3 regions of the Arthrobacter sp. JDC6 genome follow, and region 1 is predicted to be linked to each of the others. Evidence: riboswitches for the same ligand, from Rfam matches in the RefSeq annotation. Region 1 holds a riboswitch; each other region holds the start of a gene.

Region 1 (5,592 bases):
CGAAGCGTCCGTCGGGCAGTTCGGCGAGCACGGCAGGGTGGCCGGGCCGCATGGCCACGCCATCGATGATGAGCCGGCCGCCGAGTTCGGCCACTGCCCTGCGGAGGTGGTCCGTTCCCGAGCGCCCGGTGCCACCGGTAGTAATGACGACGTCGGCCGGCAGGTCCGGCGCGTCCGGCACCTCCGGCAGCACGTCCTCGAGCGCCGCAAGCCATTCGTCATAGGAGTCGCCGATCCGCTGCTGCCCGCCGGGTATGCCGCCCAGCATGGCGACGACATCCGGCAGCTGCGGGCCGAAGGTGTCGCGCACCTGGCCCGGGGCCGGCGTGCCGTGTTCCACCACTTCGGACCCGGTCAGGACCAGGCGCACCACGGGCTTTCCCTGGACCTGCACATCGTCGTAGCCTGCCAGCGCGGCAAGTGCCAGGTGGGCGGGATTGAGCTCCACCCCCGCCTTGACCAGGATGTCCCCTTCCAGGGCTTCCTCCCCGGCTTTCCTGATGTGCTCTCCCGCGCGGGGCTCGCCCGGGCGGGCCTTGCCCCCGGTCATCAGGAGTGGGAGTCCTTCATCGTCCTGGCCAAGGACTGCGCTCTCGGTGCGAAGCACTGCCTTGCCGCCTGCGGGGATCAGGCCGCCGGTGGCGATGGGGCTGGCCTGGTGCGGTGCCAGCCGGGTGCCGGGTTCCACCGGGATCCAGGGGCCGCTTCCGTTGACCACCCAGCCGTCCATGGCCGAGGACGCATAGTGGGGCATGTCCTGGAGGGCCACGATGTCCTGGTCCAGTTTGCGGCCCAACGCGATTCGCAGTGCCACTGGTCCGGGAGGAATGGGGGTTCCGGCGTCGAACGCCGTCTGCCGGGCCTCTTCCCACGTGTGGGCGGCATGGTGCTGGCCCGCATGCCCTGCTTCCGCCGTCCCGGCTTGGACTGCGCCGGAGTCAGTGGTTCCGGGTTCAGTGGGTCCGGGTTCAGTGGGTCCGCGTCCAGCTATGCCGGCCGGCCCTTCCGCTTCGCTGCCAGGTGGCGCTTCCGGATCGCTTTGGGGTTCCGCGGTCATTCGCCGGGAGTCCCGGCGGCAGCCTCGGCCTCGTAGTCCTTTGCCAGTGTGCGGGCAACGGCCAGGGCCGCATCCATTGATTCAGCGTCCATCTCCCTGCCGGGAGCCGCAGCCAGGCCCGCAGCGAACCCGGCGATGAAAGTGGTGAGCGGAGCGGCTGGCCGGACCACAGCATGGGCGGCGACGCCCGCAAGCGCCAACACCGCGTTGACGTCCACCTGGACGTCCTCAAGGTTGTACGCCTGGAGAAGTGCCCTGCACCACTCTTCCAGTGTTTCGTCCTGGCTCTTCACGAATTGCCTCCCACGTTTGCTCCGCCCGTCTGCCGGTCCTGGCGTTCACTCTGGTTCCCGGCGGCAATCCCCAGCGCGGCAGCGTCATCCCAGGTATCCACATCGGAGGTGGACCCGGCAGGGACTGTGACAAGCTGCACGTCCAGATTAGCAAGGAGCGACCTGACAGAGCCGTTGACCAGCGCCCCGCGGGCAGCGAGGTCCCTGCACGCCTTTGTTAACTCAGGCGTGCGGTAAAAACCCACCAGTGGCTGTGGGCGGTTGCCTTCGGCAGCCATGACATTTGCCGGGTTCGCCGCCGTGGACATCTGCAAAGCTTCCTGAAGCGCTGCCACCGCTTGGGATGCCAGCGGCATGTCGCAGGCCAGCACCAGGAGGTAGGGCGCATCCTCGCCGATGTCCGCCAGCGCATCCAGCCCGGCCGCTATGGCTGCCGCCGGGCCCGCGAAGTGCGGCTGCTCCCTGCAGCTCAGCAGGTTGGGAGGCCAGATTGGCAGGGAAGCCATCTCGCCCACAACTGCCACATGCCGGGCCCCCGCGGCGGCAGCGACAGCGCGTTCGAGGAGGGATTGGCCTTGGAAGACGAGCGACTGCTTGGGTACGCCGCCCAGCCGCGATGACCTCCCCCCGGCCAGGATCACGGCATCAAAGGCAAGCCCGTTCACTTCCACTCCCCCAGCCTAGCGACCGGCAGCGTAGGGGCCGCACTGCGGGTCAGAACGTCCGGCGCACCGGAGCATCACGGCAACTCAGGCAGCGCGGGGTGTCAGGCAGCGCGTTCCGGAAGCAGGAAGGGGTCCCAGGCCGGCGTGGGCTTCTCCAGTTCCTTGATCTGCCAGATGGTTCCGTGCGGCGGTTCGGGCACGAACCGCAGGGTCCATCCCATCTCGGCTGGAGTGTGGTCGCCCTTGACGTTGTTGCAGCGCAGGCAGGCGGCCACCAGGTTCTCCCACGAATCGGCCCCGCCCCGGGACTTGGGGTGAACATGGTCAATGGTGTGCGCCGCTTTCCCGCAGTAGGCGCATTTATGCCCGTCGCGCCGGAGTACGCCCCTGCGGCTGACGGCCGTGGAGTGGTTGTACCGGGGCCGGATGTAGCGGTTGAGGAGGATCACGGACGGGCGGCCCAGAATGTCAGTAGGGCCCACCACGGGGTCGTCACCTTCGGCCACCACACTTGCCTTGCCCGTGAGCACAAGCACCAGCGCCCGGCGGAAAGTAATAACCGCCAGCGGTTCATATCCAGCATTCAGAACGAGAGTGCGCATGCACTTACCTCTTCACGGCCGCACCCGTCAGGGGCACGAGGGCCGGCTGCCCTCGGCATGTCCGGGCTATGGATCGACATCACAAGAGTAAACAAAGAAGTGCAGAATCGGGTAATCGCCACTCTGGAGCAGGACAACGGCTGGACACCGCGGGAGGGTCGGCCGCGGGCGGCGCGGGCCGATTAAGCGCGAAGGACCCCCACCGGGATGGCGGGGGTCCTTGGGGGCATTGCCAGGCCTGCGGCCGTTCAGGCCTGCCTTGGGATGCTTAGTTGACGCGGATGAACACGGGGCCGGAACCCACGTTTGCGCTGAAGACCACAGTCTGGTTTCCGTTGTAGCCGCCGTGGACTGCCATGCCGTTTCCGGCGTAGACAGCAATGTGGGCCATGCCCGCGCCGCCGTCAGCGTAGTAGATCAGGTCGCCCGGCTGCGCTTCGGCTGCACTCACGGTGCGGCCCAGGGACAGGTAGCCGGCGGGCCAGTCATGGAAGTGGATGCCGACGGCGGCCAGCGAGTTGGTGACCAGCATGGTGCAGTCCTGCATAACGCCGAGCTGGGCGTAGGCGGCCGAGAGGATTGCAGCGCCCTTGCCGCTGGCGGAAGCCTGGGCAGCGGGAGCGGCCGGAGCAGCAGCGGTGGCAACCTTGGCGGTGACCTTGGGAGCCGCAACGGGCTCGGCGGCAGGAGCAGCTTCCTGCACCTCGACCTGGGGCTCAGGCTCGGCGACGGGAGCCGGCGTGGTGGTGACAGCGGGCTTCTCGTAGCTGATGGCGATGGTGGAAGCCGCGGAAATCGGGGCGTCGATTGCGGATTCAACTTCCAGTGCGGACGCCGGAGCGGAATCACGCTTGACGTTGGCGTCGGCAGCGTTGGCCGCGATGCCGCTGGTCAGGACCAGGCCGGAAGCGGCAGCGATAACCGCAGCCTGGCGGCCCATGCCGCCTGCGTTGTCGCTGACGGCCTTTGCAATAACAGCGATCGAGTTGGTTTTGGTGACCTCGGCGCGATGCCGTGCGGTGGCACGAGTCGTCATCAGTTCTCTCTTTCGTTTTTCCCTCAAACCGCTTGTAGGCAGGCGAAGGTTGTTGGACGCGCCGGCATCTTGGGGGTACGTCGGCGCGTCCCGAACGGGGATGTGGTTTCTAGCGAAAAAGCCTTGGGCAAAGAAATAGCCCTTGGAGCGTTAAGCCCAAGAACTAGTTGCCGTAGTGGTAGTACGAGGAGGTGCCAGTGGCTGCAGGCGAGTGGAGCAGCGTGCCCTGGGAGGGGTTGAGTGCGCTGATCATCATGCCGTTGCCGACGTAGATGCCGACGTGCGCGCCACCGTTCTGGACAACCAGGTCACCCGGCTGCGGGGTGGAGGTGGGAGTCATGATGCTCCACGCATTGGTGCGGGGGATGCTGATTCCGGCCTGGGCGTAAACCCACTGCACGAACCCGGAGCAGTCCCAGCCGGTGACCGGGCTGGTGCCGCCCCACACGTAGGAGTGGCCGATGCCGGTGTAGGCGATGGCAGCGATGCCCGAGGTTGCCGCAGCGGATACGGTCTCCGCCGTCTTGGCGGCCGGAGACGCCTCCTGGCCTGCAGTGGTGGCGCGGTTCGCCGAGGCCGTGGACTGGGTACGCACCGCTTCCACCTTCGGAGCAGCGGTGGTCTTGACGACCGGACGCTCGAAGGACACCGTGGCCGTGGGTGCGGCCGTGACAGCGAGGGCTGCCTGGGACGAGCCGGACTCGGTGGAGGCAGAGACACCGGCCGTGGTGTCAGCTGCCGTGGCGGGCAGGCCCATGCTCAGGATGAGGCCGGAAGCCGCTGCCACAACGGCAGCCTGGCGGCCTACGGTCCCGGCATTTGCACTGACGGCCTTGGACATGGCGTCCAGGGGGTTGGTGCGAACCGTTTGCGCACGGTGGCGCGCAGAATGATGGCGTGAAGACACGAAGGTAGCCTCTCCCAATGCCTGCGAGGTGAGCTGTCGGATTCGGATGGGAGTCACCCGGCCACGCTGCTTCCTGGGAAGCTTGTGACTTAACCCCAAGGCCTTCTGAACATGAAGGCCAAAATTGGTTCCCCCGCCCCTGCCAGACGATGAAATGCGAACGGACCTTGAGCGGTGGCAGAGTTAGGCAATCCACTCAAGAGCGTCAACTTCGGAAAAGTTGACGCGAGTTAGACGGTACAGCAGTTTTGCTTCAATGTCACATTCAGGTCACGGCGCGTCGCGGACATGTGAGAGCGGGCAACCATTTGGCTACAGCCAGCCCATGGGATCGACAACTTCGCCATTGACCTGCACCTCGAAGTGGAGGTGGCAGCCAGTGGATGCGCCCGTGGTACCGCTCAGTGCCACCACGTCCCCGCGGGAGACGGTCTGGCCCACCTTGACGTTGAAGGACGAGAGATGGTTGTAGGTGGTCTCCAGCCCGTTGCCGTGGTCAATGACCACGCGGTTTCCGCCACCGAACTGGTGCCAGCCGGCAAAGGTCACGGTACCTGTCGCGGCGGCCAGGACCGAGGTCCCGCACTGCGCCACGAAGTCCTGGCCCCGGTGGAAGTCTCCGGAGCCTCCGGTGATCGGACTGACCCGGTAGCCGAAGGGGGAAGCGGTGGTGAGGGAGGCGAGGGGTGCAGCCAGGGTGCCGGCCGAAGCGGCACGCGTGACGGAGCCGGCGGACTGGGCGCTCAGGAGTTGCTTCAGCTTCCCGTCCGGGTCGGCCTGGGTCACCACGGCCGACCGGCTGAAGTCGATCTGTGCTCCGACATCGGCCGAGATCTGGGGCTGGGGGCTGACGGCGGACGCGGCCATGGGGGCACTGCCGGCGGCATCCGTGGCCATGACGGGACTCGTGGCGGGCACCGTGACCGTCAGCACCAGGCCTGTGGCGGCAAGGGCAATGCCGGCTTTTTGGCCAATACCGCTGGCGGCGGCAAACTCCGTCATCTGCCGGAAGGGACCCCGGCGGCGGCGCGC
Region 2 (5,592 bases), 1.6 Mb from region 1:
GGCTGGTCAGCATCCTGGGGGACTGCCTTCAGCACGGCGGCCAGGCCGCCTACGCCAAAGGGTTGCTTGCAGCGTCAGATTCCAACGGTGCGTGAACTCGTAGTGCTGGGCACTGCGTCCCAGGTTCCCACGCGGACCCGCAACCACAACGGCTACTTCCTGCGCTGGGACGGCGAAGGGCTGCTTTTCGATCCCGGCGAGGGTACCCAGCGCCAGATGATCCATGCGGGAGTGGCGGCGGGCGCCATCACCAGGATCTGCCTTACGCACGTGCACGGGGACCATTGCTTCGGCCTTCCCGGGGTGCTCTCCCGGATGGTTTTGGACGGCGTGGCGCACCCGGTCCACCTGCATTATCCGGCGTCCGGTGACCAGGTGGTCAGGGCCCTGGTGGGTCTCAGCCCGCCCGGGCTTGACGTGAGGCTCCATCCACATGGCGGCGCCGGTGCCGTGGCGGACAGGCTTGAGGTCCGGCCCCTCAATCACCGCATCGAGACATACGGCTACCTGCTCACCGAGCCAGATGGCCGCACGTTCCTGCCGGAGAGGCTGCGGGCGGCGGGCATCGAAGGGCCCGACGTGGGCCTGCTGCAGCGCGAAGGGGTCCTCGGAGCGGCCAGGCTGGAAGAGGTCAGTATTCCCAGGCCGGGCCAGCGCTTCGCTTTCATCATGGATACCGCACCGTGCCACGGTGCCGAAGAACTGGCAGCAGGCACGGACCTGCTGGTGGCCGAGTCCACGTTCAGTGACGACGACGCGGCCTGGCCCGGCAATACCTGCACCTGACCGCCGGGCAGGCAGGGGAACTTGCGGCGTCCGGGAAGTCCCGGATGCTGGTGCTCACCCACTTCTCCGCACGCTATGGCGACGGCGTCCCGCACCTCGCGGAGCAGGCACGGGCGCAGGCTCCGGGAACCACGGTCATTGCCGCTGAGGACCTGCAGCACATTGCCGTTCCCCGCCGCCGGCAACCGGCACGGGAAGCAGCGGGCGGAACTACGGCGATAGGGTTAAGCCATGACGGCAGCAGCTGAATCCACGGTCACTTTTGACGGCCGTTTCGCCCGGGAACTGTCGGAACTCGCCGTTCCCTGGCAGGCCGAGGAAGCCCCCAGCCCCGAGCTCCTGGTCCTGAACGACAGGCTCGCACGCGACCTGGGCCTGGACCCAGGGTACCTTCGCAGTCCCGAAGGGGTGCGGCTCCTGGTGGGCAACCACGTTCCGGCGGGCGCCACCCCGGTGGCGCAGGCCTACGCGGGCCACCAGTTCGGCGGCTACTCTCCGCTGCTTGGCGACGGACGCGCCCTGCTGCTTGGTGAGGTCACGGACAAAGGCGGCCGCCTCCTGGACCTCCATCTCAAAGGCTCGGGGCGCACGCCGTTTGCCCGCGCCGGGGACGGACGTGCCGTCGTCGGGCCCATGCTCCGTGAGTACGTGGTAAGTGAAGCCATGCATGCCCTGCACATTCCCACCACCCGCTCGCTCGCCGTCGTGGCAACTGGCCGGCAGGTCAGGCGTGACGGCATGCTGCCCGGTGCGGTCCTGGCGCGGGTTGCCGGCAGCCACCTGCGCGTCGGCAGCTTCCAGTACGCGCGGGCCACGGAAAACTTCGAGCTGCTGAAGCGGCTGGCGGATTTCGCCATCGGCAGGCACTACCCGCACGCTGCCGGCGCCCCAAACCCCTACCTGGAGTTGTTCGCCTCGGTGGTCTCCGCCCAGGCGGACCTGGTGGCCCGGTGGATGCTGGTGGGGTTCGTGCACGGGGTCATGAATACGGACAATATGACCATCTCAGGGGAAACCATCGACTACGGCCCGTGCGCGTTCATGGATGTGTTCAATCCCGCCGCTGTCTACAGTTCCATCGACGTCAGCGGACGCTACGCCTACGCCAACCAGCCGGTGCTGGCCGAATGGAACCTTGCACGGCTGGCGGAGGCAATGCTGCCGCTGATCGACGGGGACCAGGAAAAGGCGGTTGCCCCCGCGGTGGAGGTACTTGGCGGATTCCGCGGACAGTACAGCCAGGCGTGGTCCGGCGGCATGAAGGCCAAGCTGGGCCTGTCGGGGGATGCGGACAGCGACGCCGCCTCCGCCCTGGTGGACGGTGCCATTGCCATCCTGAAGGACGGGCCGGTGGACTACACCTTGTTCTTCCGGAACCTGGGCAAGGCCGCGCGGGGGGACCTCCGTCCCGTGCGCGGCATGGTCCTGGACCTTGAAGCGTTCGACGCCTGGGCGGAGCGGTGGCAGGCCCTGGGGCCCGACGCGGAACTGATGGACAGCGTGAACCCTGCCTATATTCCGCGGAACCACCTCGTGGAAGAGGCGCTGTCCGCCGCCACTGACGGAAACCTGGCTCCCCTGCAGCAGTTGCTCGAGGCCGTCGGCAGCCCCTTCGCCGAGCGGCCGGGCCTGGAACGCTACGCCGAAGGTGCCCCTGAGGATTTCGGCACCTACATGACCTTCTGCGGGACGTGACTGTTCAGCGGTACGGTGCGGAAATGACAGGAGGGCGGCAGCCGGGAATACCCGGCTGCCGCCCTCCTGTCTAAGAACAGCTTTGCTGTTTAGTACCAGCCTGCTGCTGCCAAAGCGTTGCGAAGGCTAGGCTACGCGGACTGCGGAGTAGCCGCCGAGCCAGCTGATGGAGTGGACCTCGGTGCTGTAGCCGTTGACGCCGCCGCTCACAACCTGGCCGTTGCCGGCGTACACGCCCACGTGGCCGGAGGTGATGATCAGGTCGCCGGGGGCGGGAGCGCCGACAACGGTTCCGTACTGGAAGAACTGCGTGGGGGCCAGGTCGCCGACGGACTTGCCGACGGAGCGCAGGGCCTTCTCAACCATTGCGGTGCAGTCCTGGTTCACGCCGACCTGGCTGTAAGCGGATGCCAGGATGGCAGCGCCGGTCCCGGTGCCGGTGGACGCCGCCGGGGCGGCTGAGGCGTAGGACATGTTCATGCCGGTGTTTGCCGGTGCGGTTGTGGCTGCCGTCTGGACGGGAGCTGCTGCCGGCGCCGGGGCTGCGGTGTGGCCAGCGCCGGGGATCTGGATCTGGTCACCGGGGTAGATGATGGAGGACAGTCCCAGTCCGTTGGCGGCCAGGACGTCGTTGAGGCTGACGCCATGGGCGGCCGCGATGGCCCCGATGGTGTCGCCGGACACCACCGTGTGGACGGTTCCTGCTGCTGCGACGGGTGCTGCTGCCGGGGCAGGTGCGGAGTATGCCTGGACGCTGGTGTTCTCAGTGGTGTCCGGGCCGGTGACACCTGCATGGGCCGGGGCTCCGACGCCAAAGGCAATACCGGACGCTGCAGCAACGGCAAGCGCCGGACGGCCCAGCGAACGGGCCTGGGACTTGGCGGTTACGGCGAGGCCCTCGAGCGCAATGGAGCGGGCCGGAGTCGCGCGGTGACGGGCAGTGGTGGAAATTTTTGACACAGTTGATCGCCTCTCCCATGCCTGCGGGGTGAGCTGTCGGGTTCGGGCTGGAGATACCCGGCCGGTAGCTGGCTCCGCGGGCGGAGGCGCTAACGACTTAACCCCAAGGCCACATGTGGCCGTAGAAACTTGGTTCCCCCGTCCCTGCCAAACGGAAAGCGGTTGAATCCCATGATCAGCGGCAGGGCTCGGCATGCTGACGGGAATGTCCCGTCTGAGAGGGACACCAAACGACCATAACCCGCGCTGCCCCCGATTGTCACATTTGGATAACATACGAGGCTCCCCTCTCAATTGCGCAAACGTCTTGATGTACTTCGCATTTCGGGCGGTGACCTCGACCGATGCAGGCAGGGTCTTTATCGCTGCAAACGGTAACAATGTGGCCACGGACGCGCCCTCGGGGGCCGCGCCGGACGGTAAGCTTCGGGACTATGCCCCTGTTCGTGACCAGCCGAGGGATCCCGCTCCTCGGTGGCGTGCTGGCCATCGCCCTGGCCGCCGCCACCGTGCTGCCGGCCGCAGCGGAGGAGCCGCCGCCCGGCGGATATCCCTCCTGGTCGGATGTGCAGCAGGCGCAGTCGTCCGAAGCGGCAAAAGCTGCAGAAATTGCCACCATCGACGGGCTCTTGACCGGCCTGCAGGCGCAGTCGGAGGCAGCCGGGGACGCAGCCGTACGGTCGGCCGCCGAATACGCTGCCGCGGATGCAGAGCTCCAGTCAGCCACATCACGCCTGGAAACCCTGTCCGCACGGGCCGCCCGCGCAAACGACGAAGTGGCCCGGTACCGGAAGGACCTCGGCGCCCTGGCCGTGCAGTCGTACAAGACAGGCGGGACCAACGCCGGGTTCTTCGTGGCGCTGGACGCCCTGGGGACCAACAGCGTCCAGGGCCTCAACCTCGTCAAGCTCGTGGGGGACAAGACGGCCGCGTTGGTGGTCAAGGCGGCGGCGGCCGGAAAGGTATCCGCTGCCCTGGTGGAGCAGGAAAAGGTTGCCAGGAGCGAACGGGAGCGCCTGTCCGGGGAGGCAAAGGCAAAAGCCGGGGCAGCCAGTTCCGCCAGGGACGCACTGGCACGGCAGGTGGCCGAGGAGCAGCGGCACGGCGGCGAGCTAACGGCCCAGCTTGCCGCCCTGAAAGGGACGACGGCGGCGCTTGAGGGGGAGTACCGCCAAGGCCAGGCTGCGCTGGCTGCCTACGAGGCGGCCCAGGCGGCCAAGCGCGCCGCAGCGGAGGAGCAGGCCCGCCGCCAGGCCGAAGCGGCCGCCAGGGCCGCCGCGGCGGCCGCCCAGCAGCCCAGGCCGCCCGCACCAGCCGCCCCAGCCGCCGTGGGCGGCAATCCTGTCCCGGTGAATCCAGCCCCTGCCAATCCTGTCCCGGCCAACCCTCCGCCGGCCAACCCTCCGCCGGCCAACCCTGTCCCTTCCGTTCCGGAGGCGCCGCCAGCCGAGCCGGCCCTTCCCAGCCCGCCCGCCGTCGTCGTGCCTTCCATTCCCGGTGGAGCGGTCAACGATCCGGCAGGGGCGAAAAGCTACGCGTCCGGACGCCTTGCCGCTTTCGGCTGGGGCCAGGACCAGTTCCTGTGCCTGGCCCAGTTGTGGACCAAGGAATCCAACTGGCTGACCACCGCCACCAACGCGTGGTCCGGGGCCTACGGAATTGCCCAGGCACTGCCGCCCGGCAAGTATGCCAGCGCCGGGAGCGACTGGCTGACCAGCTACCGGACGCAGATCGAATGGGGCCTGGGCTACATCCGTGACCGCTACGGGTCGCCCTGCGGGGCATGGAACCATTCCGTATCCCTGAACTGGTACTGACTGACGCGCTAGGCTTTCCCCATGCCAGATTTCGAACGGTTCCGTGCACTGCTCGAAGATGAGCGGACGCGGCGGATGGCGCTGCTGCCGGCGCTGCGGGCGGACATCGACGCTGCGAATTCGGCCCGCCAGGACTCCAACGTCGACGACGAACACGATCCGGAGGGCGCCACGATCGCCTTCGAGCTGTCACAGGCATCGGCGCTGCTGAAACAAAGCTCGGCGGGGCTGGACCAGATTGAAGCTGCCCTGGCCCGGCTGGCCGCGGGGACCTATGGCATCTGTGCGGTGTGCGGGGAACCCATCGCCGAGGGCAGGCTGGAAGCCCGGCCCT
Region 3 (5,592 bases), 150 kb from region 1:
GGCCGCCGTCGGGTTCCTCTACTTGGCCGTCAAACGCGTCTCGGGACCTGCCGCAGGCCTGCTGGCCGGCGCTGCCCTGGCGCTGACGCCGGTGGCTGCGCTCATGTTCAAGTTCAACAACCCGGACGCCATGCTCACCCTGTGCCTGGTGCTTGCTGCCTACTTCACCACCCGCGCCATTGAGAGGGCGGGTTGGAAGTGGCTGGTGGCCGCCGGCGCCGTGGTTGGCCTGGCATTCCTGACCAAGATGCTGCAGGGCTTCCTGATTGTTCCCGCGCTGGGACTGGCCTATCTGTGGGCCGCACCCACGCCGGTGGGGCGCCGGCTGGTGCACCTGCTTGGCGCGCTGGGCGGAATCGTCGTGGTTGCCGGCAGCTACATCGCCCTGTTCCAGCTGACACCGGCCTCCGAGCGGCCGTACATGGCAGGGTCCAGCACCAACAGCTTCCTTGAACTGACGTTCGGCTACAACGGACTGGCCCGCCTCACCGGTTCCGGCGAGGGCATGCCCGGCGGGGCCGGGGGTGCTGCTGCCGGCGGTCCCGGAGTCGGCTTCGGCGGCGGCAACGCCGGATTCGGCGGGGCGGCCGGGCTGCTGCGGATGTTCGGCACCAGCTTTGGCGGTGAGGTCTCGTGGCTTCTGCCCGCCGCCCTGGTCCTGCTGGTGGCAGGCCTCTGGTTCACGCGCCGGGAAGTACGCACCTCCCCGGGCCGCGCGGCCCTGATCCTGTGGGGCGGCTGGCTCGTGGTCACCGGAGGTGTCTTCAGCTTCATGAGCGGCATTGTCCATCCCTACTACTCGGTGGCACTGGCGCCGGCGATCGCAGCGCTGGTGGGCATAGGCGCAGTGGAGCTCTGGCGTGGCCGCAGCTACTGGCCGGCCCGGATCGTCCTCGCCGTGACCGTCCTCGGCACCTCTGTGTGGTCGGCAGTCCTGCTGGGCCGCGACACGTCGTGGCTCCCCTGGCTGCGGGTCGCCATCATCGTGCTCGGCGTCCTCGCCGCCGCCGCAATCCTCCTCCGCCTCGACGCACTGGGCACCTCAAAACCGGGCACCTCGAAACTGGGCGCCTCCGGACGGTTCCGCCGGGCCGGTGCGGCCGCCGTCGTCGTCGTATCCCTCCTGGCCGGCGGTCTTGGGACAGCGGGGTGGACCCTCGCCACCGCTGCTTCCGCCCACTCCGGTTCCATTCCGACGTCGGGCCCGGCGGGTTCGTCCGCGGGTGGCTTCGGCAACCGTGCCGCTGGATTCGGCGGCGCACGGGCTGACGGCAGGGAGGCCGCCACTGACGCTGCCAACGGCGCGGGTGGACTCGATCCCTTCGGCGGCATCGACGGCGCAGCCGGCCCCGGAGGTGCCGGGGGTGCCGAGGGCGCCGGGGGCGCCGGCGGCCCGGGCGAAGGATCCGCAGATGCGGCGGTGGCGGCACTCCTGAAGGCCACCACCACGAAGTGGTCCGCGATCGTCTCCGGCGCCAGCCAGGCAGCCAGCCTGGAACTCGCCACGAACACCAACGTCATTGCCCTGGGCGGTTGGAACGGCGGGGACCCCTACCCCACGCTCGCCCAGTTCCAGGACATGGTGGCCAAGGGCGAGATCGGCTACTTCATCCAAGGCGGTGGCATGGGAGGCGGCGGCATGGGTGGCCGCGGCAATTCAGAGGTGGCCGCCTGGGTCCAGGCCAACTTCCAGGCCCAGACCGTAGGCAACTCCACCGTGTACCAACTCACCAAGTAGGACTCAATGGCCAGCCATTACCCAGCGTCCGTCCACACTGCGTCGGTCCACACCGGACACCCTGCCGGCGCTCCTGCCGCCGCGCATCATCCTGTCCCGGCCCGCTTCCGGCCGGACCCGCGGGCGCTCCGGCGGCGGCTGGAACTGGCAGCGGTGCTGGCCGGGACCGCCGTGCTGTACTTGTGGAACCTTGGAGCATCCGGCTGGGCCAACGCGTTCTATTCCGCCGCGGCCCAGGCCGGATCGCAGGACTGGGCGGCCTGGTTTTTCGGCTCCTCCGACGCCGCCAACGCCATCACGGTGGACAAGCCGCCGGCGTCGTTGTGGGTCATGGGGTTGTCCGTCCGGATCTTCGGCCTCAGTTCCTGGAGCATCCTGGTCCCCCAGGCGCTGATGGGCGTCGGCACCGCCTGGCTGCTCTACCTGGCCGTACGGCGGGCCGCGGCGCCTGCCACGGCCGATCCACGGCTGGCGCACCGCACAGGACTGATCGCCGCAGCCGTCCTGGCCCTCACCCCCGTTGCCACGCTGATGTTCCGCTTCAACAACCCGGACGCCCTGCTGGTGCTGCTCATGACGGCAGCCGCCTACGCGGTCCTCCGTGCAGTCCAGGAGGACCGGTTGCGCTGGCTCCTGCTGGCCGGAGTGTTCCTGGGCTTCGGCTTCCTGGCCAAGCAGCTGCAGGTCCTGCTGGTGGTTCCGGGATTCGCCATCGCCTACGCGCTGGCAGGCCCGCACAGGCTCCCGCGGCGCCTGCTCCGGCTGGCCGCGGCGGGAGCGGCCATGGTGGCCTCCGCCGGGTGGTGGCTCCTGGCGGTGGAGCTGACGCCGGCCGGCCTGCGTCCCTACATCGGCGGATCGCAAAACGACTCCATCCTGGAGCTCACGCTGGGTTACAACGGGCTGGGCCGGCTGACGGGCGACGAGACCGGCAGTGTGGGCGGCGGCAACGGCTGGGGAGATCCCGGGCTGCTCCGGATGTTCAACAGCGAGTTCGGCGGCCAGATCGCGTGGCTGCTGCCGTCCGCCCTGATCCTTGCGGCGGGCCTGCTGTGGTTGGGCCGGCGGGCCCCGCGGACGGATGCGGTCCGCGCCGCCGTCATCATCTGGGGCTCGTGGGTGCTGGTGACGGGCCTGGTCTTCAGCTTCATGGCCGGCATCATCCACCCTTACTACGCCGTGGCGCTGGCGCCGGGGATCGCCGGGCTTGCGGGGCTGGGCACGGTCCTCCTGTGGCAGCACCGGCAGCAGCCACCCGCCGCACTCCTGCTGGCCGCAGCGGTGGCCGCGGCCGCCCTGATGGCCTTCCAGCTGCTGGGCACCACGTCCGCCTACGGCGCGTGGCTGCGTTGGCTGGTCCTTTCCGGAGGCTTGGCGGCCGCAGCGGGCGTGGCGTTCGGCAGGTTCCTGCGCTGGCGTGCCGTGCAGCGGACGACGGCGGCGCTCGCCATTGCGGCGTCGCTCACCGGGCCGCTGGCGTACTCCCTTTCCACGGCGTCGACAACGCACAGCGGGGCGATCGTCAGTGCCGGGCCCTCGTCGGGCTTCGGCCCTCGCGGGACGGGCCCTGGCCGGAGCGGGACAGGCAGCACCAGGCAGCCAACAACCCAGGGAAACACGGCCCGCCAGCAGGGCGCGCCCGGGGGAACACTTCCCGGCGGAACCGCTGCTGCCGGTGGTCGCGGAGGCGGGGCCGTGGGAGGCCTCTTGGGCGCCCCCACGCCGTCCGCGGAACTCGTGGCAGCACTCAGGAATGGCGCCTCGGGCTACACCTGGGCAGCGGCAGTGGTGGGGTCGAACAACGCTGCCGGTTACCAGTTGGCAACGGAACTGCCGGTCATGGCGGTGGGTGGGTTCAACGGCACAGATCCCGCCCCTACCTTGGCGGAGTTCCAGGATCTGGTGTCCCAGGGAAAGATCCACTACTTCATCACAGGCGGAACCATCCGGGCCAGTACCGGTTCGGACGCTGCCGCCCAGATCGCCCAGTGGGTGGCGAACAACTTCACGGCGCAGAGCATTGGCGGCACCACCGTCTACCTGTTGGCTGGGTAACGGGAACTGTAACGGTCGGCGCGCTGCGCTCATGAAATGGGGCGGCCATACCCCAATGGGACCGAGGTTACGAACGGGGAATCCGGCAAATCAACGCGCTGAGGATCGTGACTTCCGTTACCTAAATGTGACTTTCGCGTGCACTTCCTGTAGCGTCGATTGGGTGCGGCCCCCGTTCGGGCCGCATATCCCGGGTCGACGCCAAGCTCTGCCGCTTCCCCGGATTCCGATTGAGCTACGGCAGAGGCGGGGGACCCACCGTCCCGGGCATTGAATGCCCTTGGGGTTAAGCCAGTACGTGATCTTTCCGTACGGCCGGATGCCCTCATCCGAACCCGACAGCTAACTCCGCAGGTGTGAGAGGCGATCAATCATGTCCAAAAACACGGCAGAAGCACGCCTGCTGCAGGCCAAGGCTAAACACAGGGCCGCGCAGCAGGCCAAGAAGACCACCCTGGGCCAGCGCGCCGCCGTCCTTGCAGCATCGTGCGCGGTGCTGGTGGGGGTAGGCGCGGCAGGACAGGCCACCAGCAGCATGACTCCGGTGTCATCCACCGCGTCCAACCCTTCCACGTCAGCGTCCGACGCTCAAATGAGCATCGAGAAGAGCGATATCCGCTCCAACCCGGCAGCAAGCCCCGCGCCCGCTGCCATCAGCGTGGCACCGCAGGCAGCGGAACCGGCCCCCGCAGCGGCACCGGCAGCACCCGCAGCGCCTGCCCCGGCCCCGGCGCCTGAGCCCGCCCCCGCACCTGAGCCGGCTCGCGCCGTCGCGGTTAACGATCCTGCAGGCGCCCAGGCGTACGCCGCCAGCCAGCTGGGGGCGTTTGGCTGGGGACCGGACCAGATGCAGTGCCTGCAGACGCTGTGGACCAAGGAGTCCGACTGGACCACCACGGCCACCAATTCCAGCAGCGGGGCATACGGCATCGTCCAGTCCCTGCCCGCTGAGAAGATGGCAAGCGCCGGCGCGGACTACCTCACCAACTACCGCACGCAGATCAATTGGGGCCTGGACTACATCAAGAAGAGCTACCAGTCGCCCTGTGGTGCCCTGAACTTCCACCTGGCCCACAACTGGTACTAGGCACTCCTCCCCCCCCCGGCGGCAGCGATGCCGGGGGAACTGCACCAAAGCGGCGGGCCGCATCATCATGATGCGGCCCGCCGCTTTGGTTAACCAGCGCCCGGTCCGGCGCCCTGTCCGGTGTTCCCGCCAGCGCCCTGCCCGGCGTTCCGCCACGGGATGTACTGGACAGCCCACTTGTTTCCGTCCGGATCGGCGAAGTACACGAAGTGGCCCCAGTCCTGGACGTCCACATCGCTGACATCCACGCCGTTGCTCTTGAGCTGGTCATGCGCCGCATTGATGTCGTCGACCACCATCTGCAGGTTGGAGCCCGTGCCGGGCGGGGCGTCGACGAGTCCTTCGCCGATGCAGATGGAGCAGGCCGAGCCCGGCGGCGTCAACTGCACAAAGCGGATGGAGTCCGACGGCCGCTCGTCGTAGTCGGCGTTAAAGCCCACTTTGTTGACGTAGAAGTCCTTGGCACGGTCAACGTCGGATACGGGGACAAAGACAAGCTCGAGTTTCCAGTCCATCCGCACAGGCTAGCGGCGGGACACCCGTTGGGAAAGAGCCCGTTCAAACAGGGCCGAAGTGCTACCCGGCGATGCCGTAGAGGCGGTCGCCGGCGTCGCCCAGCCCGGGGACAATGTAGGACTTCTCGTTGAGCTTCTCGTCGATGGAGGCCAGGACGATGTGCACGTTGGCCCCTGACAGTTCCTCCTCCAGCCGC

The links. Region 1 has a riboswitch for cyclic di-AMP ahead of ACV095_RS16635 (C40 family peptidase). Riboswitches for the same ligand answer to the same signal wherever they lie in the genome.
Region 2: another riboswitch for cyclic di-AMP. It lies ahead of ACV095_RS09270 (C40 family peptidase); the one in region 1 lies ahead of ACV095_RS16635 (C40 family peptidase).
Region 3: another riboswitch for cyclic di-AMP. It lies ahead of ACV095_RS17280 (aggregation-promoting factor C-terminal-like domain-containing protein); the one in region 1 lies ahead of ACV095_RS16635 (C40 family peptidase).

The regions. Positions count from the first base shown of each region.
Region 1 is NZ_CM151278.1:3,590,731-3,596,322, forward strand. Features, by position in the region: gene ACV095_RS16610 (molybdopterin molybdotransferase MoeA) at 1-1,057, opposite strand, end outside; gene ACV095_RS16615 (DUF6457 domain-containing protein) at 1,054-1,350, opposite strand; gene mobA (molybdenum cofactor guanylyltransferase) at 1,347-2,021, opposite strand; gene ACV095_RS16625 (HNH endonuclease) at 2,117-2,617, opposite strand; gene ACV095_RS16630 (NlpC/P60 family protein) at 2,886-3,653, opposite strand; gene ACV095_RS16635 (C40 family peptidase) at 3,817-4,494, opposite strand; cyclic di-AMP (ydaO/yuaA leader) riboswitch at 4,565-4,744, opposite strand; gene ACV095_RS16640 (M23 family metallopeptidase) at 4,873-5,592, opposite strand, start outside.
Region 2 is NZ_CM151278.1:1,975,412-1,981,003, forward strand. Features, by position in the region: gene ACV095_RS09255 (mycothiol transferase) at 1-95, shown strand, start outside; partial or broken gene ACV095_RS09260 (ribonuclease Z) at 88-1,034, shown strand; gene ACV095_RS09265 (protein adenylyltransferase SelO) at 1,018-2,481, shown strand; gene ACV095_RS09270 (C40 family peptidase) at 2,608-3,441, opposite strand; cyclic di-AMP (ydaO/yuaA leader) riboswitch at 3,445-3,615, opposite strand; gene ACV095_RS09275 (aggregation-promoting factor C-terminal-like domain-containing protein) at 3,876-5,258, shown strand; gene ACV095_RS09280 (TraR/DksA family transcriptional regulator) at 5,280-5,592, shown strand, end outside.
Region 3 is NZ_CM151278.1:3,744,703-3,750,294, forward strand. Features, by position in the region: gene ACV095_RS17270 (ArnT family glycosyltransferase) at 1-1,738, shown strand, start outside; gene ACV095_RS17275 (ArnT family glycosyltransferase) at 1,745-3,793, shown strand; cyclic di-AMP (ydaO/yuaA leader) riboswitch at 4,001-4,161, shown strand; gene ACV095_RS17280 (aggregation-promoting factor C-terminal-like domain-containing protein) at 4,167-4,880, shown strand; gene ACV095_RS17285 (VOC family protein) at 4,970-5,395, opposite strand; gene upp (uracil phosphoribosyltransferase) at 5,457-5,592, opposite strand, start outside.